Regions from separate parts of the Mesorhizobium sp. P3_A8 genome, predicted to be linked through region 3. Evidence: predicted binding sites of a transcription regulator. Region 3 holds the regulator's gene; each other region holds the start of a gene.
The links. The regulator PhoB, encoded in region 3, activates phosphate uptake and scavenging genes when phosphate is short. The targets are predictions, from matches to a motif close to TGTCATNNANCTGTCAT.
Positions count from the first base shown of each region.

Region 1 (7,611 bases), on a different contig from region 3:
AAAGCTTGGCTTGCACCGCGGTGGAATAGGCGAGCGAGAAATCGCCATGGCGGCGGACAAGCGCCAGCCGTTCGACATGTGTCAGCGCAAGGCGCTCGACCTTGGGCGAGGCGCCCTCGAGGATGTTGTCGAAATAGATCCGCAAGGAGGGCATGGTCGAGATTCCGCGTGCCGTCTGTGGCGCGACGTGTCTTTCGACACGCTGGACGCGCCACGGCGTCCTGTTTTTTCGTAGGAAGCCAAAATCGCTGCGATTTCGAATTCCTGCGTGGGTAACGAGATCCGCCAGCCCCCGGAGCTCGAATCAATCACATTGCCGCGACCTGATTATCGCCGATGCCGCGGATATGCCATATAGGGCTGCATGGTTTCGGACAGAAGCGGGCATCCCGCTTCATGTCGTTGTTTTGGCCGCATTTTTGCGATGGAAGTTGTTTCCGCTTGGCGGCGCAATGCTCTGGAGCGCAAGCGCGGCCCGGCGCGGGGCCTCGGCAATGGGTACCGATCCGCTGCATGGGTTTGCGCGCGATCAAACGGTTACAGCGTCCTGCAAACCTTGTCGGGATGCCGTGGCGGTTGAATGGGTTTTGAGAGTGAATGACTGATACGACGACCAGACCGATGGTGGAGCAGTTGGTGGCGATCGAGCCGGCGATCGTCATTGGCGCCGGTGCTGCGGGACTGGCCGCCGCGCAGGCTTTGATGAAGGCCGGCGTGCCGGCGTCGATCCTGGAAAAGGAGAGCCGGCTGGCCGAGCCCTGGCATCGGCGGCACCAGCAACTGCATCTCAACACCCATCGCGATCTCTCGGCACTGCCTGGCCTTTCCTATCCCGGCGATACGCCAGCCTTTCCACCCAAGAGCGTCGTTATCCGCCATATGAACGATTTCCGGGACGCGAACCGGCTGCCGGTGGAGTTTGGCGTCGCCGTCGAGACCATCGTGTTCAGGGGCGACCACTGGGCCGTGCGCACCAGCACCGGCTCACGCCTGGCGCGTCATGTCGTCGTCGCCACCGGCCGCGACAAGGAGCCGTTCACGCCGCAATGGAAGGGCGCGGAGGCCTTCGCGGGCCGGATCATCCATTCGGCGGATTTCGGCGACGCCAGGTCCTATGCCGGCAAGAAGGTGCTGGTTGTCGGCGCCGGCAATTCGGGCTTTGACGCCCTCAATCACCTGGCTGGCGTGGATGTGGCGGCTCTCTGGCTGTCGGCCCGCAACGGCCCCGCCATTCTGCCCAAGCGGATCGGCAAGATCGCCGTGCACCGGCTCTCGCCGCTGATGGCGCGCCTGCCGCTGCGCGTCGCCGATGCGGCGATCGCCGCGACGCAGCGCCTGGTTTTCGGCGATCTGACCAAATTCGGCATGCCGCCCGCGCCGTCGGGCGGCGCCAGCCGCCTGACCTCCGACTACACCGCGATTGCCGCGGACGATGGCGCCGTCGACGCCATCAAATCGGGCAAGATCACCGTCGTGCCGGCGATACGCGAGTTCAGCCGCGACGGCGTGATCCTGGCCAATGGCAGCCTGATCGATCCCGATATCGTCATTGCCGCGACCGGCTACCGCACCGGGCTGGAGCGCATGGTCGGCAGTCTCGGCGTCCTCGACAGCAAGGGCGTCCCGCTCTTCAATGGCGGCGACGCCGATCCGAAACTGCCCGGCCTGTGGTTCACTGGTATGCGGCCGAGCATTCGCGGCTGCTTTGCCAATGCCGGCATATTGGGCAAGGCGATCGCCAGGCGGATCGCCGGTGCGTCCCTGCCCTCGGGTGACTCACGCTGATTTGACTGGAGGCGGCTTTGACTCGTTCCTTGCCATGTTATATAACATGTTATGGATTTAGAGCAATTCCAGGAGAAGTGTGAACGGTTTTCCGTTCGGAATTGCGTCAAAACAAAGAGTTAGAGTGGTTCGCCGTTTCCGTGAAACCGTGAACTGCTCTAGGGACAGATTGATCATGGAAGACGTTATTCGGTCGCTTGGCTATCTCTGCCTGGGCAGCAGGCTGAAGCGCATCGGTGAACAATTGCAGGCCGACGCGCAGCATCTGCTCGACGGCCTGGAGGTCCCGCTTCAATCGAGCCAATACCCGCTGCTTGCTGCGCTCGACAGGCTGGGGCCTTTGGCCGTCGGCGAACTGGCGCAATCGCTCGGGCTGACCCAGCCAGGCGTGACGCGAAGCGTGTCGCTGCTGGTCGAGTTGGGGCTGGTCGAAGCCGTCCAGTCGGAAGGTGACCAGCGCCGCAAGATGGTCTCCCTGACGGGCAAGGGCCAGCGCCTGGTCGACGTGGCGAAGCGGGACGTCTGGCCGCGCATCGAGCGCGCCGTCGCGGATCTGTGCCGGGACCTCTCGGGGCCGCTTCTCGATCAACTCGCCGCTATCGAGGACGGGCTCTCCGCCGCTCCACTCGATCGCCGTGTGAAAAAGGGTGTCGCGCAGTGAAACATGTCCTCGACCGGCCCGTCTGGAGCGCGCTTGCGACGCGCCATCAAGCCCTCGCGCAAGGTGGCGAGCTCGCCAGGCGCTATTCGCCGTCATTCGCCCTCTTCGCCGCCACCGCCGCGGACGATGCCGAAAGCCTGCAGGCGCTCAACGACCTTGTCGGCCCCGGTGACAGCGTCATCATGGCTCAGGCCGACCCCATAGCCCTTCCGGCCGGCCTCTCGGCAATCTCGCAAGCCGCAGCCGTGCAAATGGTTGCCGATGCGCCGTTACAGCTGGTGTCGGATGATCGGGTGCAACGCCTGACACAAGACGATGTGGCGGAAATGGTGGCCCTGGCGGCGCTCACCAAGCCCGGCCCATTCACGTCCGGAGCGTTGAGCCTTGGCGACTTCTGGGGCGTGAAGGCCGGCGGCCGGCTGGTGGCGATGGCCGGCGAACGGATGAAGCAGCCGGGTTACAGCGAACTCAGCGGCGTCTGCTCGCATCCGGATGTCCGCGGCGGCGGCCTCGGCCGGCTGCTGTCCGTGGTCGTGGCCAATCAGATTTTCGCACGCGGCGAGGTACCCTACCTGCACGCCTACGCGACCAACGCCGGCGCGATAAAGCTGTACGAATCCATCGGCTTCAAATTGCGAAGCGCGATCAATGTGGCTATCGTCCAACGTCAGGGATAGCGGCAGGCTGGAAGTGGCTCTTCAATCTCAGGCCGATTTCGGCTCCAGCCGGCGGAAACCGACGGCGTCCGTCAGCATCTCCTCGTCGACCATGCCGGCATTGTGGAGGGCGAGCAGGGTCAGGGCGATTTCGCGCGCTTCCGGCGAATCGGGGTGCGCTTCGCGCTTGAGGCAGGCTTCGTCAAAGACGCGCTGAAGCCTGGCGATGTCGCCGGGCTTGAGCAGGCCACGATCATAGATGGACTTCGACATGGTGGCGGTCTCCTGAGAACGACCTAGGGCGCCACCTGTAAATTGCCAATCTTTCCCGGAGCTTGAATGGGCTTCATGCCACGAAGGAGGGGCGTTCGGGAACCGAAACCCCTCCCAAGGCTGCAAACCGAGGCCCGAACTCAGACCGCGATCTTGCCGCCGCCCTGCCTGGTGATGGCGACGACCGACGGCCGCACCGGCATGTCTGGCTTGAAATCCGGCCAGCGCGTCGACGGATCCTCATAGTAGGACGGGCGGCCAAAACCTTCCCAATCCTCGCCGCCATCGCCCGGATGCTGGACGGCGACGAACGCGGTCTGGTCGTCGGGCGCAAACAGCGGGCCGCACATTTCCGCACCGATCGGCACGCGGAAGAACAGCTTTGAGGTCGCCCGTGCCGCCCCTTCCGTGTCGACCGCCCACAGGCCGTCTGTGCGGCCGGTGGCCTTCGGGCCCTGACCATCGGTGGCGACCCACAGGCGACCGGCCGAATCGACCGCGCAATTGTCGGGCATGCCGAACCAGCCATTGGCCGTCGTTGCCGTAGAGAAGGTAGCGCCCACATCGGCAACCGAAGGATCGCCGCATTTCAAGAGCACTTCCCACTTGCCCTTGGTGGCCGTGAAATCGCCATCGCTCTCGGTGATCTCGATAATGTGGCCGAAGGCATTTTCAGCGCGGGGGTTGGCGGCATCGACCTGGTCTGCCTTGCGCTTCGAATTGTTGGTCAGCATGACATAGACCTTGCCGTTGACACCATTGGGCTGGATGTCCTCGGGCCGGTCCATCTTGGTGGCGCCGAGCAGATCGGCGGCGCGGCGCGTCTCGATCAGCACGTCGGCCTGGCCAGCAAAACCGTTTTCCGCCGTCAGCGGCCCCTGGCCAAAGACGATCGGCAGCCAGTCGACCGTGCCGTCCTCGGCGAATTTGGCGACATGCAGTGTGCCGTCGTCGAGCAGGTCCTTGTTGGCGGCAGGGTCGTTGGCGTTGAACGTGCCCTTGGTGACGAACTTGTAGGCATAGTCGAAGCGCTCGTCGTCGCCGAGATAGAAGACGACGCGGCCGTCCTTGGCGACGATCGATTCGGCGCCCTCATGCTTGAAGCGGCCCATGGCGGTGCGCTTCCTCGGCGTCGAGGTCGGATCGTTGACGTCGACCTCGACGATCCAGCCGAAGCGATTGGCCTCGTTCGGCTCCCTGGCGAGGTTGAAGCGGTCGTAATGCGCGCCCCATTCATAGGCGCCTTCCGGAATGCCGAGGCGCTTGTAGTTGGCGGCTTCCTTGTGGCCTTCCGGCAGTTCGCCGGAGAAATAACCGTGGATGTTCTCCTCGGCCATCACATAGGTGCCCCACGGCGTGACGCCGCCGGCGCAGTTGTTGAAAGTGCCGAAGACTTTCGTGCCGGACGGATCGGCATTGGTCTTGACGCGGTCGTGGCCGGCGACCGGACCGGACAGCGCCATTTCGGTGGTCGAGGTGATGCGGCGGTTGAGCTTGCCGTCACGCACCACTTGCCATTTGCCAGACACCTTGCGGATCTCGACGATGGTGCCGCCATGCGCCGCCATTTCGACATCGACCTGCTCCTTCGAGAGCGGCGCGACCTCGGCCTTCTTCTTCCCGTCCTTCTCGACGATCGAAACAATGCCCGGGAACATCAGATGCGGGTTCGTGTATTCGTGGTTGACCACCAGCAGGCCGTGCTCGGCCGAGCCGTCGATCGCGATGTAGCCGACATAGTCGTTGTTGTAGCCGAACTGCCTGGCCTGCGCCTGCGCCGACTGCTTGGTCGGATCGAACTCCGGTGAATCGGCAAACAGCGGATCGCCCCAGCGCAGCAGCACGTCGGCATCATAGCCCGGCGCGACATGGTGCTTGTCGTCGATGCCGGCCTGGAGCTCGTCGAATTTGAAGGCTGAGCCTTCCGCGGCGCGGGCATCGTCTGCCGCGATCATGGCCAGCGGGCTGACGGTGGCGGCGATCGCTGAGACGGCGAGCGATCCCTTCAGGAAACCCCGGCGCGAGAACCGCGCGGCGATGATTTCGCCCATGGTGCGGTTGTCGGTGGGGTTGACGGCCGGTCCTTCGTTTTCCTCGAGCAGGCTGGTGCGGAATCGGGCGTCGGGGGAACGATGTTCGGTCATCAGGGCCTCTGGCTTTGGAGTGGCTGGAGCTTGTTGCCTGTTCGACCCCTTACGCCAGGCCGATCACATTTTCGTGACATCATACAAGCTCCAATGCTGGGAGCGAGGCGACTCACTCACCCGAACATCAGACTTTGGTCCAATCTTGCGTTGGCAAAGGTCCTGGAGGACAACCGCAACGGTCGGAGGTCGCTTCCGGTCACCACATCTTTCGGCGATGTTGTTGGTTGCAACGTTGGGGTGGGCGCGCCGGCTCAATCGACGGAGATCAGGGATGCACGGATCGATCACGGCCCGTTGTCGCCGGCTGACGCTTGTTTCGGCGGCTGCTCTGGCGCTGACCACCATCCCCTATCGAATTTCCCTGCACGGCTCCGCCCCCGGAATCGACGCTGCCACCGCGCAGGCCGCCAAGGGCGGCAATGGCGGCGGCAACAACGGCAATGGAAACGGCAACGGTGGCGGCAACGGCAGCAACGGTAACGGCGGCGGCAATAGCGGTAACGGTGGTAACAGCGGCAATAGCAGCGGCGGCAATAGCGGCAACGGAAACGGCGGCAATAGCGGCAATGGAAATGGCGGTAACAGCGGCGGCGGCAATAGTGGCAACGGCAATGGAAACGGCGGCAATTCCGGAACAGATGGCGACGGCTCGGGATCCAGCAATGGCCAAAGCGACAAAGGCGCCAGCCATGTCAACACCACGACCGGTGACAAGGTCGACGTGACCGGCAACAAGATCACGGTCACGCACCCCGACGGCATCGTCGAGAAGGTCGATAGCGGCCGGTTCAAGATGCAGGATGCGCTGGGCCGCACAATCATCGACCGCCGGGCCACGCCGGCCGATGTCAGCCGTCTGAAGGCTATGTGAGGCTGGTCAACAGGCAACGACCAGCTTCGCATGTCACCTCCGCCGCCCCCGGCGGAGGTGACCTCTCTTTGTCTGGCCCTCGTACGGGTCCGCGATGGCCCTAAGAGAATGGCCCAGAGCAATTCCAGGAAAAGTGTGAAACGGTTTTCCCGGGAAAAGCGCGTAGCGCTTTCCCTTGCGAATTGCGTCAAAACAAAGAGTTAGAGCAATTCGCCGTTTCCGTGAAACGGTGAATTGCTCTACGAGCGGTTCCGGTCCCGGTCGTGAAACTCGCGCATCATGAGAGCCGCTTCAGTGCGGTTTCGCACATTGAGTTTCGACAGCACCCCGGTCATGTGATGTTTGACCGTCTTCTCCTGCAGCTCCAGGCGCAGGGCGACCTCCTTGTTGCTGAGCCCTTCCGCCACCAGCTGCAGGATTTCCGTCTGTCGTTCGGTCAGTTGCCGCAGCCGGTCCGCCACGCCGTTGGCAGGCTGCGGGGACTGGAGATCCGAAAGCAGCCGCGCCGACAGGGTCGGCGTAAGATAGCTCTCGCCGGCCGCCACGTTGCGCAGGATGTCGGCCAGCGCGCGCGACCCGACACCCTTCAGGATATAGCCCTGCACCCCGGCGTTCAGGGCCCTGGTTACGTCGGCATTGGCCTCCGAAACGGTCAGCATGACGATCTTCTGGGCGGGATGGTCGGCAAGGATGGTTGCAACCGCGGCCAGGCCGCCGCCCGGCAAGGAGATGTCGAGCAGCAATAGGTCGGGCCGCACCGTAGAGGCGATGCGTTCGGCATCCTGCGCCGTCGCACCTTCGCCGACGATCTCGAAGCCTCCGAGTTCCGACAGGCTGCGCGTCACGCCTTCGCGAAAAAGCGGATGGTCGTCGACAATAGCGATGCGAATGGCGCCAATCATGCTTGCTCCTCGACTGACAGGCTGATCACCAGCCGCGTGCCTTGCGGTCCAGTCCGGGTTTCGAACTGGCCGCCAATGCTTTCAACCCTATCCCTGAGGCCAGCCAGCCCCAATCCTTCGACCCGTGCCGCTGGATCAAAGCCTGGCCCGCCGTCCGATACTTCGACGAAGAGCCTGCCGCCTTTCATTTCGGCATGCACCGCCTGATCCTTGCCCCGCCCGTGGCGATAGGCATTGTTCAACCCTTCCTGCACGAAACGATAGATGCTGATTTTCTCGGAGGCGCCGGGTTCGGGCAGATGCCTGGGCAGCGTGA
Region 1 is NZ_JBFUGI010000001.1:834,999-842,609, reverse strand. Features, by position in the region: gene AC1DX4_RS03995 (phosphatidylglycerol lysyltransferase domain-containing protein) at 1-154, opposite strand, end outside; gene AC1DX4_RS03990 (flavin-containing monooxygenase) at 598-1,785, shown strand; gene AC1DX4_RS03985 (MarR family winged helix-turn-helix transcriptional regulator) at 1,961-2,446, shown strand; gene AC1DX4_RS03980 (GNAT family N-acetyltransferase) at 2,443-3,123, shown strand; gene AC1DX4_RS03975 (hypothetical protein) at 3,151-3,375, opposite strand; gene AC1DX4_RS03970 (PhoX family protein) at 3,516-5,519, opposite strand; gene AC1DX4_RS03965 (hypothetical protein) at 5,794-6,393, shown strand; gene AC1DX4_RS03960 (response regulator) at 6,633-7,295, opposite strand; gene AC1DX4_RS03955 (sensor histidine kinase) at 7,292-7,611, opposite strand, start outside.
Region 1: AC1DX4_RS03970 (PhoX family protein) is a predicted target of PhoB. The motif match lies at 5,582-5,598, and genes of this name have one in related genera.

Region 2 (7,611 bases), on a different contig from region 3:
GATGGGTGTTCATCCAGAGGAGTGCATCGTGGTCGAGGACAGCGTGAACGGCGTCCTGGCGGGCAAGGCAGCGGGCATGCGCGTGATCGGATTTACCGCTGGCAATCATTGTAACGGCACTCATGGCGACGCTCTTTTGCGACATGGCGCGGATGCCCTCGTCAGCGCATACGAGGATTTGGAGGTCACTCTCGCCAGTCTCTAGATTCGATCCGTTGACGCGGCTTTCGAGCCCAGGGCGTTGCTCCCCGCCCGCTGCCGGGGCTTGTCTTGATTTTGTCATGCCACAGGTCTAAGCGGCAGGCACACGCTCGGCGCACGCGACGAAGCGCTGCGCAATCCAACACCAGCGTCAATCTGAGCAAACCTTATCTGGCAGGGGAGATCTGGCGATGATCAAGGCATTTGTCGTGGACAATGATCGCCTGCGCGTCGTCGACGATCTGCTGGCGGATGGCGACAGGGTCGTCTGGGCCGACCTGATCAGTCCGACCAAGGAGGAAGAAGCAACCATCGAAAGCTGGCTCGGCGTCGCCATCCCGACCCGCGAGGAGATGGAAGAGATCGAGATTTCGAGCCGTCTCTACATCGAGGATGGCGCCTATTTCATGACCGCCACTTTGCCGGCGCAGACCGAGGTCGATGATCCCCTGATGTCGCCGGTCACCTTCGCGCTTGCCGGCAAAAGACTGATCACCATTCGCTATCATGAACCCAAGGCGTTCAAGACCTTCCCGCTGCGTGCCGAGAAGGTGGCGACCGGCTGCACCAGCGGCGACACCATCCTGATCGGCCTGCTTGAAGCGATCGTCGACCGTCTCGCCGACATCCTCGAGCGTGCCGGCCGCGACATCGAGGCGATTTCACGCGACATTTTCGAGGCACGCTCGACCAAGGTATCGAAGCGCAACCGCGACTTCCAGGAGCTGCTCAAAGCCATCGGCCGCAAGGAGGACATCACCTCGTCCGTCCGCGACAGCCTGATTTCGCTGCAGCGCCTGGCCGGCTTCCTCGCCCATGTCGCCACCCAGACCAAGATGAGCAAAGATGTCCGCGCCCGCATCAAGACCTTGTCGCGCGACGTGCTGTCGCTCGCCGACCACGCCACCTTCCTGTCGCAGAAGATCTCCTTCCTGCTCGACGCCACGCTCGGCATGATCTCGATCGAGCAGAACGCCATCATCAAGATCTTCTCGGTCGCCGCCGTCATCTTCCTGCCGCCAACCCTGGTCGCCTCGATCTACGGCATGAATTTCGACATCATTCCCGAGCTGAAATGGCAGCTCGGCTATCCCTTCGCCATTGGCCTGATGATCCTGTCGGCGATTCTGCCCTTCTGGTATTTCCGCCGCCGCGGCTGGCTCTGATCGCTGCCGCTGGTGCCGGTTGCCTCAGGCTGGCTCACCAGAAAGGACTTGACCAAATCGCGCGCGGCCTGCATCCGGGTTCGCCGATCCACGTGGATCGCGCGTTCTGCAGGGATGCCAGACCATGAGCGCAAAAACATGGGCCTATGAGGATTTCGTCGAGGGCGGCTCGTTCGACCTTGGTACGAAGCAGGTGAGTGCCGCCGAAATCATCGCGTTCGCCAGCGAATTCGACGCCCAGCCGATGCATCTCGACGAGGAGGCCGGCAAGGCCAGCATCCTGGGCGGTCTCTCGGCTTCGGGCTGGCACACCTGCGCCATGTTCATGCGCATGCTGTGCGATGCCTTCCTGCTGGACTCCACCTGCCAGGGCGCGCCCGGCGTCGATCAGGTCAAGTGGAAGAAACCGGTTCTGGCCGGCGATACGCTCAGAGGCAATCTGGTTGTGCTGGCCAAGCGCCTGTCGCGCTCGAAGCCGCAACTCGGCTTCGTCACCATGCGCAGCGAGCTGGTCAACCAGCGTGGCGAAAGCGTCTTCGAGCTTGAGAATTCCGTCATGTTCCTGACGCGTGATGCCGCGGGGAATGCCGCATGACCCTGGATGAATTCTTCCGCATCGGCACCACGGTGACGCTCGGCTCGCACAGATTCGAGCCCGAGGCGATCAAGGCGTTCGCCCGCAAATACGACCCGCAGATCTTCCATATCGACGAGGAGGCCGCCAGGAAGAGCGTGCTCGGCGGGCTTTGCGCCTCCGGCTGGCACACCGCGGCCACCTGGATGAAACTCAACCTCGAAGCCCGCATGGATGCAGAGGGGGCCAACTGGAACGGCCCTGGCCCGATGCCAGAATTTGGCCCCTCGCCCGGGTTCAAGAACCTCAAATGGCTGAAGCCCGTCCATGCCGGTGAAACCGTCACCTTCACGCGCACGGCGGTTTCCCACCGCCCGATCTCATCGCGCCCCGGCTGGCGGCTGCTGGCGCTTCGCTGCGAGGCCTCTGATTCAACGGGCGACAAGGTGCTTGAGTTTGAAAGCGCCGTGCTGGTGAAGGTGGAGTAGCAGCGCCTCTTCCTTCTCCCCTTGTGGAGAAGGTGACCTCGCGAAGCGAGGTCGGATGAGGGGTGCTCCAGCTTGGCGTCGACGGCACTCCGTCACCCACCCCTCAACCGTCTCGGCGCTGCGCGCCGATCCACCTTCTCCCACAAGGGGAGAAGGAAAAAACTGCTCAATGCCCTTCAAACCCAATCAGCGTCCTGACCGGCACACCCAGCGCCTCGAGCTTGGCGCGCCCACCGAGATCCGGCAGATCAATGACGAAACAGGCCGCCAGAATATCGGCACCGATCTGGCGCAGCAGCTTCACCGCCGCTTCCGCCGTGCCGCCGGTGGCGATCAGATCGTCGACCAGGATCACCTTCTCGCCAGGGGCCACGCCGTCCTTGTGCATCTCCATCTCGTCCAGCCCGTACTCCAGGCTGTAGGCGACGCGCACCGTCTCATAGGGCAGCTTGCCCTTCTTGCGGATCGGCACGAAACCAGCCGAAAGCTGGTGGGCGACGGCGCCGCCGAGGATGAAGCCGCGTGCCTCGATGCCGGCGATCTTGTCGATCTTCTGCCCGGCATAGGGATGCACCAGCTCGTCGATGGCGCGGCGGAAGGCGCGCGCATTGCCGAGCAGCGTGGTGATGTCGCGAAACAGGATGCCGGGCTTGGGATAGTCCGGAATGGTGCGGATCGCGGCCAGCAGCGTGTCTTCGAGCGAAGGTTTCATTGAGGCGGCTCCGGGTGATCCAGCTGGCAAATGCAAACGGCGCAGGGACCAAACCCGACGCGACCGACAACGGCTAGCGCGATGTGACGCCCGAGACAAGCGCATCCGGCAAGGGATTGGCCTCGTTCGCTGGGTCCCATGCCTGCGCGGCGATCTTCCACTGCCCTTCACTCTTCACCAGCAACGGCATTTCCATGGGCCAGCTGGTCTCGGCACTGTTCTCGATCATCTCCGACACTTTTCCGATCGAATTGCAGCCCATAACTTCATAACCCGTCGATCTCGATCCGCATCTCTTTGAGCGCCGCGCTATGCCAAAGGACTTATTGCCGAACTCTCGCATAGAGGTAAAAAGGGGCGCCTGAAGCGCCCCTTCCGGTCGAACCATGGTCGCTACATGACCCATCTTCTGCGAAAAATACTGACCGTCATCATGGCAACCGCGCTCCTGAGCTGGGTGCCGGCTGTCGTCTCCGCTGCCGAGCTGGCCAGTTGGACGGTGGTGCTACGCCCGACAGATTTCGTAGTCGGCGACGCGCTTGGACAATTGCATACGCGCCGACAATGGATCACTGGATTCGACGAACGGACCGGCGCGTTCGAGATCGCTCTGCGCAGGAAGGCAGTCGCGATTTCGGCGCCGCGCTGTCGGATGGACTATCTGATTTTGACGATCCCGGTTTATTACCCTGAAAATCCGAAGCAGGCATCCGTCCGCGAGCGTCGCGAAGTCTATGATGCTCTCGTCGCACTGCAGGCGAAGGGCAAAGGCAGCGCAACTGTTGCCGTTGAAGCGCCCGAGCCTCTCTCTCGCAAGGGAAAACGAGGTATCGAGCTTGTTGCCTGCAACCTGTACTTCGCCTTTCCGATATCGGTGCAAGTGTCGACGCAATAAGCTGTTGCCGGCTTCAGTCCCTTGGGTCCTGACGTCCCTGCTGGCGCGCAGAGAAGCACCCAAGCGCGTCGCGTGAATCCGCTTCGACGCGACGCGCTCTAGGACTTACATGCCGAGATCGGAACGAAGCTCGGCCCTGGCCACTTCATATTCGGCCTTGAAGTCGTCCCGGTTGAGCAGGATCGCGGCAATGACGCTGCCGGAAATCTTGCCCATCTCGACGTCGGACGCATAGTGGATACCGTCAACCTCACGGTTGTGGGCATATTCGGCCGCGCGCGCCATGATCTCGGCGCGCTTCTCCGGCACCATGTCGGCCAGGATAATGCCCATCATGGTGCCAACGGTGGCATGGCCGGACGGCCAGGAACCGGAGCTCGACAGCTTGACCGCCGGCTTGACGAGATCGCTGAGCTGGTGCGGACGCGGACGCTTCCAGACATCCTTGGCCGGATCGACGACAGCACCTTCGGTCTCGACGCGATCGAAAAAGGCGCTGAACTTCGGCAGCTTCTCCTTGTTGAAATTCGGGCCCATGACATTGGCGAAGCGCCAGACATTCTCCTCGGAATCGGCAACGGCGCTGGCCACCATCTCGGGCGTGCGCGTCACTTGCAGCGCCAGCACCTCGCCGAGCTCGGCCTTGGTCTGCGCCGAATCGTTTGCCGGCGGCGGCGGCAGGATCATCGTCAGATCCACGTCCTTGTTGGTGACGAAGGGCTTGGCGTCCTCGGCCTGGGCGGCGGAGCCGATGACCAGCAGCAGCAGACCAGCCGCCAGCGATGCATATTTCTTCATAGGAGCGATCCTTTGGTAGGAATGACGCAGGATCGCTATGGGCGATGACGGCCATGTGACATCACCGCCCCTTGGTATCAAAAAGGGCGCCTCTCGGCGCCCTTGCATGATCGTATTGGCTTCAGAACGGCTTGAGGCCTCTAGAGATTCAGGTCAGGCCGAGTCGAAAACGATGGTTTCCGAGAACCGGAGCGGAGCGTACTTAAAGTACGTGAGCACCGGAAGCGCAGGAAACCATTGTTTGCAGACCGGCCTCACCAGAATATCGGCAGGCCTTAGTGCGCCACGCCTTCCCACACCTTCCGCTTGACGAGGTAGACCAGCGCACCGAACACCAGCAGGAAAAACAGCACGTTGATGCCGGTATGCTTGCGGGCTTCCATGTGCGGCTCGGCCGCCCACATCAGGAAGGCGGATATGTCGCGGGAATACTGGTCGACCGTCTGTGGTGCGCCGTCATCATAGGTCACCTGGCCGTCGGAGAGCGGCTTGGGCATTTTTAACGACACGCCAGACATGAAGTATGGGTTGTAGTGCGTGCCCTCGGGGATGACCATTCCGGCCGGCGGCGTCTGGTCGTAGCCGGTCAGCAGCGAATGGATGTAGTCGGGGCCGCCAGCGTCATATTGGGTGAAGATGTCGAAGACGAACTGCGGAAAGCCGCGCTCGACGCCGCGCGCCTTGGCCAGCAGCGACATGTCGGGCGGAGCGGCGCCGCCATTGGCGGCCGCGGCCGCTTCCGTGTTCGGGAATGGTGCCGGGAAATAGTCCGACGGCTTGCCGGGACGATCGAACATGTCGCCGGCATCGTTGGGGCCGTCATGGATCGTGTAGGTCGCCGCCAGCGACTTGATCTGGGCATCCGAATAGCCGAGGCCCGTTGGGCCCTCGAGTGTCCGGAACGCCACCAGGTTCATCGAATGGCAGGCCGAGCAGACTTCCTTGTAGACCTTCAGGCCGCGCTGCAGCTGGCCCTTGTCATAGGTCCCGATCGGACCTGTGAAGCTCCAGCTCATTTCCTTCGGCTCATTGATCGGGAAATGCGTCGGCGCTGCCGCATTGTGCGCCTCTTCGGCGGCGAAGGCCGCAGTGCCGGCGGCCACAAGGCCGATCAGCGCCAGCGAGGTGAGAATCTTTTTCATGCCAAATCCCCTTAGATTCTCTACCGCTCAGCCCTTGGTCTCTGGCGCGGCTGTGGCGCCCGCCGGATGCCCGCTGCCACCCTTGTTCTTTTCAAGCACCGCCTCGGTGATCGAGTTCGGCAGCCTGCGCGGCGTCTCGATCAGGCCAAGCACCGGCAGCGCGATCAGGAAGAAGGCGAAGTAGAACAGCGTCGCCGCTTGAGCGTACCCGACGTAGTTGCCCACCAACTCACCGGTCAGGAGGGTCAACAGACCGCCGCCTTCCGCCGGCTGCGAGCCAAGCCAGCCAAGCAGGATGGCGTCGGCCACGAACAGCCAGAAGAACAGCTTGTACCAGGGCCGGTATACCGCCGAGCGCACCTTGGAGGTGTCGAGCCACGGCACCAGGAACAGCATGACGATGGCGCCGAACATGCACAGCACGCCGCCGAGCTTGGAGTTGATCGGCCCGATGTTGAAGGTGATGGCGCGCAGGATCGCGTAGAACGGCAGGAAGTACCATTCCGGCACGATATGGGCCGGCGTCTTCAGCGGATTGGCGACGATGTAATTGTCGGGATGGCCGAGATAGTTCGGCAGGAAGAAGATGAAGTAGGCGAAGATGAACAGGAACACGATCATGCCGAACGCGTCCTTGATGGTCGCGTAAGGGGTGAAGGCTACCGTGTCGGTCTTCGACTTGATCTCGATGCCGGTCGGGTTGCTCTGGCCCGTCACGTGCAGCGCCCAGACGTGCAGCACGACGACGCCGGCAATCATGAACGGCAGCAGATAGTGCAGCGAAAAGAAGCGGTTCAGCGTCGGGTCGTCGACGGCGAAGCCGCCGAGCAGCAACTGCTGGATCCACTCGCCGACCAGCGGAATGGCGCTGAAGAAGCCGGTGATGACGGTGGCGCCCCAGAAGCTCATCTGTCCCCATGGCAGCACATAGCCCATGAAGCCGGTCGCCATCATCAGGAGGTAGATGATGCAGCCGAGGATCCAGAGCAGCTCGCGTGGCGCCTTGTAGGAGCCGTAATAGAGACCACGGAAGATGTGCATATAGACGGCGATGAAGAAGAACGAAGCGCCGTTGGCATGCATGTAGCGCAGCAGCCAGCCGGAATTCACGTCGCGCATGATCTTTTCGACGGAGCCGAAGGCGAGATTGGTGTCGGCCGTGTAGTGCATGGCCAGCACGATGCCGGTCAGGATCTGCGCCACCAGCATGATCGACAGGATGCCGCCGAAGGTCCACATGTAGTTGAGGTTGCGCGGCACCGGATAGGCGACGAAGCTGTCATAGACCAGTCGCGGCAGCGGCATGCGGGCGTCGAACCAGCGTTCGATACCGGTTTTGGGCGTGTAGGTCGAGTGTCCCTCGCTCATCGAAATATCCCCCTGCCTCAACCGATAAGGATCTTGGTATCGGAAATGAACTTGAATACCGGCACAGCCATGTTCTCAGGCGCCGGGCCTTTGCGGATGCGGCCGGCGGTGTCGTATTGCGAACCATGGCACGGGCAGAACCAGCCACCGAACTCGCCTTCCTGGCCGAGCGGAATACAGCCCAGATGCGTGCAGACCTGAACCATCACCATCCAGGCTTCCTTGCCGGGCGTGGTACGGTTGGCGTCGGTCGCCGGTGCATCGGAC
Region 2 is NZ_JBFUGI010000019.1:62,475-70,085, forward strand. Features, by position in the region: gene AC1DX4_RS31930 (HAD family hydrolase) at 1-205, shown strand, start outside; gene corA (magnesium/cobalt transporter CorA) at 393-1,367, shown strand; gene AC1DX4_RS31940 (MaoC family dehydratase) at 1,492-1,962, shown strand; gene AC1DX4_RS31945 (MaoC family dehydratase) at 1,959-2,429, shown strand; gene AC1DX4_RS31950 (adenine phosphoribosyltransferase) at 2,596-3,141, opposite strand; gene AC1DX4_RS31955 (hypothetical protein) at 3,215-3,370, opposite strand; gene AC1DX4_RS31960 (hypothetical protein) at 3,539-4,036, shown strand; gene AC1DX4_RS31965 (acid phosphatase) at 4,142-4,834, opposite strand; gene AC1DX4_RS31970 (cytochrome c1) at 5,110-5,976, opposite strand; gene AC1DX4_RS31975 (cytochrome b) at 6,004-7,344, opposite strand; gene petA (ubiquinol-cytochrome c reductase iron-sulfur subunit) at 7,362-7,611, opposite strand, start outside.
Region 2: AC1DX4_RS31965 (acid phosphatase) is a predicted target of PhoB. The motif match lies at 4,879-4,895, and genes of this name have one in related genera.

Region 3 (7,611 bases):
TCGACCAGTCGCTCGCCAACACCAGCTACCGCGATCTCGGCATCGATGCCCAGCTGATCAAGCCGGCGCGCTCCTCCGTGCTTCTGGAAACGCTGGTGGCGACCATCCAGCGCCATCGCCACACCATGGATGGGCCGGTTCAGCAAATCGCAACCGAGAGGCTTGATGCCCCCCAGCGGCCACCGCTGGCGCCGTACGAACAACGCGCGCAATTGCAGCCGCCGCCGGTTCGTCCCAGGCTGCCTGCCACCGGCGATGGCGGACACAGGCTGGATATCCTCGTGGCCGAGGACAATGAGGTGAACCAGATGGTCTTCACCCAGATCCTCGGCGAGACCGGCTACGGCTTCGAGATCGTCGGCAATGGCCGCAAGGCGCTCGACGCCTTCGGCAAGCTCAGTCCGTGCATGATCCTGATGGATGTCTCGATGCCTGAGATGAGCGGGCTCGAGGCGACCGCCGCGATCCGCCGGCTGGAAGAGGAAACCGGTACGCATGTGCCGATCGTCGGCGTCACCGCGCATGCGCTTAAGGGCGACCGCGAGCGCTGCCTGGAGGCGGGCATGGACGACTATCTGCCAAAGCCGATCAGCCCCAGGGCCCTGCTGGAGAAAGTCGAGCGCTGGATCGGCGCCGGCAGCCAGGTCCAACGCAACGCGGGATAGCATCCGGCCGCGTGGTTTCAGGGATCCGAGGAGGCAAGCCGAGGGAATCAATCGCCGATTTGCTGCTACCCCTGCGTGCAATGCCTATGGTGCGATCGCACCATATCAAAGGCCGCGCCGAGCCGGGACAATGGCAACATCGAATTCCGCCCTTGCAGTTACGGGCGGGAGCAGCGACCGCCAGTATGGAACAGCGTCAACCTACCCCAACGGACCTGTTTTTGGCGATGGCCCGGCCATGACACGCTCTGGTCTTGAGCAGCGCACTCCCGTCCGGATTTTCTTCACCTGAAAAAGCCCCGCCGAATCCGGCGGCGGCTCGAGCCGGTGGATGGCTCAAGCCACTGATTCCGGGGGCAAACTCGGATCAGGCCATGATCGCCCGACGCCACCGCCTTTTCCAGTGCCGGCAACGCGTTACCGGGCTGACACGAAACTGTCATGCGACTGTTATAATCGAAGGCTATTGGCCTCAGCGGGCGCTGGTTAGGAAAACGCGCCGAGAGACCATCTTCCGAACAGGAGCAGGCCACATGAGACATTTCATCCGCTCGGCGGCCGTTGCGATCGCAATGGCTACAGCGTCTACCTTCACCCTTTCCGCAGCAATGGCAGCTGACCTTTCCGGCGCCGGCTCGACCTTCATCTACCCGGTGTTCGCCAAGTGGGCCGACACCTACAAGAAGGATACCGGCATCGGCCTCAACTACCAGTCGATCGGTTCCGGCGGCGGCATCAAGCAGGTCATCGCCAAGACCGTGACTTTCGGTGCCACCGACAAGCCGATGTCTGACGCCGACCTGGAAAAGAACGGCCTCGTGCAGTTCCCGATGGTGATGGGCGGCATCGTGCCGATCGTCAACCTCACCGGCGTCAAGCCGGGCGAACTCGTCCTCGACGGCCAGACGATTGCCCAGATCTATCTCGGCGCCATCACCACCTGGGATGATGCCGCGATCAAGGCGCTGAACCCCACCCTCACCCTGCCGTCGACCGCGATCGCCGTCGTACATCGTTCGGACGGCTCGGGCACCACCTTCAACTTCACCAACTATCTGGTGAAGCTCTCGCCCGACTGGAAGGACAAGGTTGGTTCGGACACGGCCGTCGAATGGCCGACGGGCGTTGGCGCCAAGGGCAGCGAAGGCGTTGCCAACACCGTCAAGCAGACGGATGGCGGCATCGGCTACGTCGAATACGCCTATGCCAAGCAGAACAACCTGTCCTACTCCAAGATGCTGAATGCAGCCGGCAAGGTCGTCGAGCCGTCGCTCGAATCCTTCGGCGCTGCCGCTTCGAATGCCGACTTCAAGACTGCCAAGAACTTCAACGTCATCATCACCAACGAGCCCGGCGACGCCACCTGGCCGATCGCGGCTTCCACCTGGGTGCTGATCCACAAGGCTCCGGATGATGCCGCCGCCACCGGCGAAGCCCTGAAGTTCTTTGCCTGGGCCTACAAGGACGGCAAGGAAACCGCCAAGGCGCTCGACTACGTCTCGATCCCCGACAGCGTCGTCGACCTGATCAAGGCTTCGTGGAAGACCGACATCCAGACCGACGGCAAGCCCGTCTACGCCGGCGAGTAACATCCCTTGAAGGAGCGCCGCGCTTGCGGCGCTCCTTTTCCTTCAATTCGAAAGAGCCGAGCTTGACATGAGCGCTGTCCAGGAAGCCTTGCCAGCCGTTAGAGGTTCGCGTGATGCCATCGTCCGACGCTTCGCGCTGACCGACTCGATCTTCCACGGAATGACCCGTGCTGCCGCGATCCTGGTGCTGGTCCTGCTCGGCGGCGTTGCGATCTCGCTGTTTGCCGGCTCCTGGCAAGCCCTCTCGACCTTCGGCTTTTCCTTCCTGACCAGCGAAAGCTGGAACCCGGTGACGGAGAAATTCGGTGCCCTGGCGCCGATCTACGGCACCATCATCACCTCTGCCATCGCCATCCTGATCGCCGTGCCGCTCGGCATCGGCATCGCCGTCTTCCTCACCGAGCTTTGCCCACGCCCGCTACGGCGCCCGATCGGCATGGCGGTGGAACTGCTGGCCGGCATCCCTTCGATCATCTACGGCATCTGGGGCCTGTTCGTGCTGGCACCGTTCCTGCAGACGACGGTGCAGCCCTTCGTCATCAGCGTGTTCCACGGCATTCCCGGCCTCAACAGCCTGTTTGCCGGCCCGCCCTACGGCATCGGCCTGCTGACGTCGTCGATGATCCTGGCCATCATGGTGCTGCCGTTCATCACCTCGATCACCAAGGACGTCTTCGACACGGTGCCTCCCGTGCTGAAGGAATCGGCCTACGGCATTGGTTGCACCACCTGGGAAGTAACCCGCCGCGTCGTCATTCCCTACACCCGCATCGGCATCATGGGCGGCGTCATGCTCGGCCTCGGCCGCGCGCTCGGTGAAACCATGGCGGTGACCTTCGTCATCGGCAACGCGCACCGCATCTCGACCTCGCTGTTCGCGCCGGCAACGACAATCTCCGCCACCATCGCCAACGAATTCACCGAAGCGGTCGGCGATCTCTACACTTCTTCGCTGGTGGCGCTCGGCCTGATCCTGTTCGTCATCACTTTCCTGATCCTTGCCATCGCACGCTACATGCTGATGCGCATCGACGCCCGCACGGGAGCCTGACCGATGTCGACAGCCACGTCGCTTCACCAGAGCCGCAAGCGCAAGAATGGCGTGATGATGACGCTGTGCGTTGCCGCCGCCGGCATCGGCCTTGCCTGGCTGGCGCTCATCCTCGGCGCCCTGCTCTACAAAGGCCTTTCAGGTGTCAATCTTGCGGTTTTCACGGAAATGACGCCGCCGCCCGGCGATGCCGGCGGTCTGCTCAACGCCATCTACGGCAGCATCGTGATGACCATCATCGGCATCATCGTCGGCACGCCGATCGGTGTGCTGGCCGGCACCTATATGGCCGAATACGGCCGCTTCTCGAAGCTCACCACCGTGGTGCGCTTCATCAACGACATCCTGCTGTCGGCGCCGTCGATCATCATAGGCCTGTTCGTCTATGAGCTGATGGTGCGGCCGATGGGGCACTTCTCGGCGATCGCCGGCGCCGTCGCTCTCGCCATCCTGGTCATCCCGGTCGTCGTGCGCACCACCGAGGACATGCTCAACCTGGTGCCCAACGCGTTGCGCGAAGCCGGCACCGCGATCGGCGCCCCGCGCTGGGTGGTCATCAAGTCGGTTGCCTACCGCGCTGCAATGTCCGGCATCGTCACCGGCATATTGCTGGCCATCGCCCGCATCTCCGGCGAGACCGCACCCCTTCTTTTCACGGCGCTGAACAACCAGTTCTGGTCGAGCAATCTCAACGCGCCGATGGCCAGCCTGCCCGTCACCATCTTCCAGTTCGCTCTCAGCCCTTACGAGGAATGGCAGCAGCTGGCCTGGACTGGCGCACTCATCATCACATTGACGGTTCTCGCGCTCAGCATCGTTGCGCGCAGCTTGACCGGACGCAGAGAGGACAAATGAGCCAGATGTTGTCTCCAGACATGACGATCGCCGCCGAGGCAGCCGCCAAGGTAAAGATCGAGGTCAAGAACCTCAACTTCTACTACGGCCAGTCGAAGGCGCTGAAGGATATCACGCTGTCGCTGCCCGAGCGCAGCGTGACCGCCTTCATCGGACCGTCGGGCTGCGGAAAGTCGACGCTGCTGCGCGTCTTCAACCGCATCTATGAGCTCTATCCCAAGCAGACCGCCGAGGGCCAGGTGCTGCTCGACGGCCAGAACGTCCTCGACCGCTCGCAAGATCTCAACCTGCTGCGCACCAAGATCGGCATGGTGTTCCAGAAGCCGACCCCGTTCCCGATGTCGATCTATGAGAACATCGCCTTTGGCGTCAGGCTCTATGAGAAGATCAGCAAGGCCGAGATGGACGGCCGCGTTGAGCAGGCGCTGAAGCGCGCAGCCCTGTGGAACGAGGTCAAGGACAAGCTTAACGCCAGCGGCCTCAGCCTGTCCGGTGGCCAGCAGCAGCGGCTGTGCATCGCCCGCACCGTGGCGGTGAAGCCGGAAGTCATCCTGCTCGACGAGCCAGCCTCGGCGCTCGACCCGCTGTCGACCGCCAAGATCGAGGAGCTGATCGACGAACTGCAGGCCGACTACACGATCGTCATCGTCACCCACAACATGCAGCAGGCGGCGCGCGTCTCGAAGCAGACCGCTTTCATGTATCTGGGCGAGCTGGTCGAGTTCGACAAAACCGAGAAGATCTTCACGTCGCCTCGCGAGAAGCGCACGCAAGACTACATCACCGGCCGCTTCGGCTGATCGCACGCATACGAGGACCAGGATCATGGCCGAACACACAGTCGCAGCCTTCGACGAGGATCTCGGACAGATCAGCAGGCTGATCAGCGACATGGGCGATCTCGCTGGCTCGATGGTCGGCGGCGCCACCAAGGCGCTGCTGAATTCCGACAACGCACTGGCACAGCGCGTGGTCTCCGACGACGCCATCATGGATGCGCGCCAGCGCGAACTCGACGATCGCGCCATCACGCTGATCGCCAAGCGCCAGCCGATGGCCGACGATCTGCGCCACGTCGTCGGCTCGATCCGCATGGCCGGCGATCTCGAACGCATTGGCGATCTTGCCAAGAACATCGCCAAGCGTGTCGGCACCGTTGGTCTCAGCGCCACGCCGCGCGACCTGTCGCATTCCATCGACGCCATGGCGCAGCTGGTGCTGATCCAGGTGCAGGGCGTGATCGAGGAGTATGCGGCGCGCGATGCCGCCGCACTGGCGAAGCTGCGCGCCGACGACGAACGCATCGACGTCAAATACACCTCCGTCTTCCGCGAACTGCTGACCTACATGATGGAAGATCCGCGCAACATCACGGCTTGCACCCATCTGCTGTTCTGCGCCAAGAATCTCGAACGCATCGGCGACCACGTGACCAACATCGCCGAAAACGCCTACTATGTCCTGACCGGCACGCAGTTGCCCGCCAATCGTCCCAAGCAGGACGAGACGGCGATGTCGGCGCCCGCGGCCTGACGCAAGAGGTGACCAATCAATGATCGCGCCACGCATCATGGTGGTGGAGGATGAGGAGCCGCTGGGGGTGCTGCTCCGTTACAATCTTGAATCCGAAGGCTACCAGGTGGAGGTGGTGCCGCGCGGCGACGAGGCTGAGATCCGCTTGCAGGAGAACGTGCCCGACCTTCTGGTGCTCGACTGGATGGTGCCGGCGGTGTCCGGCATCGAACTCTGCCGGCGCCTGCGGATGCGGCCCGAGACCGAGCGGCTGCCGATCATCATGCTGACCGCGCGGGGCGAAGAAAGCGACCGCGTCCGTGGGCTCTCGACCGGCGCCGACGACTATCTGGTCAAGCCGTTCTCGACGCCGGAATTCATGGCTCGCGTCAAGGCGCTGCTGCGCCGCGCCAAGCCGGAAGTCCTGTCCAGCGTGCTCAAGGTCGGCGACATCGTGCTCGACCGTGAATCGCACCGGGTCTATCGCAAGAAGAGCGAGATCCGGCTCGGGCCGACCGAGTTCCGCCTGCTCGAATTCATGATGCGCCATCCCGGCCGCGTCTTCTCGCGCAGCCAGTTGCTCGACAATGTCTGGGGCGAGACGATCTATATCGACGAGCGTACGGTGGACGTGCATGTCGGCCGCCTGCGCAAGGCGGTCAACAATGGCCGCATGCCCGATGTCATCAGAACCATTCGTGGCGCGGGCTACGCGATCAGGGAAGATTGAGCGGGACCTGATTCAGGCAACGTTCTTGCCGGTGCCAGCTCTCGCCTGCACGCCCGGCGCGAAAATCTCCTGGTCGACGAAGGTCAGGGCGCGCATGGCGCAGCCTTCGCGGATCAGCGGCAGTTCGTTCGGTTCGGTGTCGAAGGAAATCGATTTCGAGTGCTGGCCGCCGGCCGTCTGGGCGATGGCCTCGCGCAATGCCGGCTCGATCAGGTCGAAGGCGGCGGCGCTGACGCCGACCATCGCGACGGGTGCGGGGTCGATCAGCGCGAACAGGCTGCCGAGGGCGTAGCCGAGCGCCTCACCGGCCTTGCGGTAGGCTTCGCGCTCGGGCCCGTCGCGTTCCCGTGCCGTCGCGGCCAGTGCCCGCATCTGCGCGTCGCTGACATCGGCGACCGGCTCGGTGTCCTCGCTGAGCTGCCTGGCGTTGCGCCAGATGGCGTAGTTGCCGGCATAGGCCTCGACGCAGCCGCGGCGTCCGCAGCGGCAGAGCGCGCCGCCTGGCCGATGGATCATGTGGCCGAACTCGCCGCCCGAGGAATGGGTACCGGTGAACAGCTCGCCCTTCAGCACCAGGCCCATGCCGATGCCGTGCGACAGAAGGATGGCGATGAAGTCGTCGCGGTAGCGCTCGGGATCGCGCCAACGCAGCGCCACCGCCATCATGTTGCAGTCGTTCTCCATGGTGGCTGGGATGCCGAACTCTGCCTCGAGGATGTCGGCGAAGGCGATGTCGGTCTGCGGCGTGATCGGCGACCACAGCATCGCCCGGGCCTCGGTGTCGGTGATGCCCTGGATCGCCAGCGCGATGCGGGCGACGCTGCGCACGTCGATATCGGGATCCTCGAGGCGGCGCCGTACAATGGCGACGCATTCGCCGATCAGCGCCTCGCGCGACATGGTCAGCGTGTCCAGCCGGCGCTGTTCTTCCGATACCACCTGGCCGGCATAGTCGATGACGGCGACGGAGAGGAAATTCAGCGACAGCACCACGGTCATGACAGCCGCAGCCTCCGGGTTGAGGCCGAGGCCGACCTGCGGCCGGCCGCGCTTGAGTGCGCCGGCCTCGCTCGGCTTGCCTTCGGCCAGTATGCCTTCGCCGATCAGGTCGGAAGAAATCGCCGATATGGTCGAGTGGCTGAGGCCGGTGGTCGCGGCAATCTCGGTGCGCGAGGGCCGACCGGCCCGGCGCACGGCCGCAATCACCAT
Region 3 is NZ_JBFUGI010000013.1:31,668-39,278, forward strand. Features, by position in the region: gene AC1DX4_RS26950 (PAS domain-containing protein) at 1-665, shown strand, start outside; gene pstS (phosphate ABC transporter substrate-binding protein PstS) at 1,199-2,254, shown strand; gene pstC (phosphate ABC transporter permease subunit PstC) at 2,322-3,305, shown strand; gene pstA (phosphate ABC transporter permease PstA) at 3,309-4,160, shown strand; gene pstB (phosphate ABC transporter ATP-binding protein PstB) at 4,157-4,960, shown strand; gene phoU (phosphate signaling complex protein PhoU) at 4,986-5,693, shown strand; gene phoB (phosphate regulon transcriptional regulator PhoB) at 5,713-6,402, shown strand; gene AC1DX4_RS26985 (ROK family protein) at 6,415-7,611, opposite strand, start outside.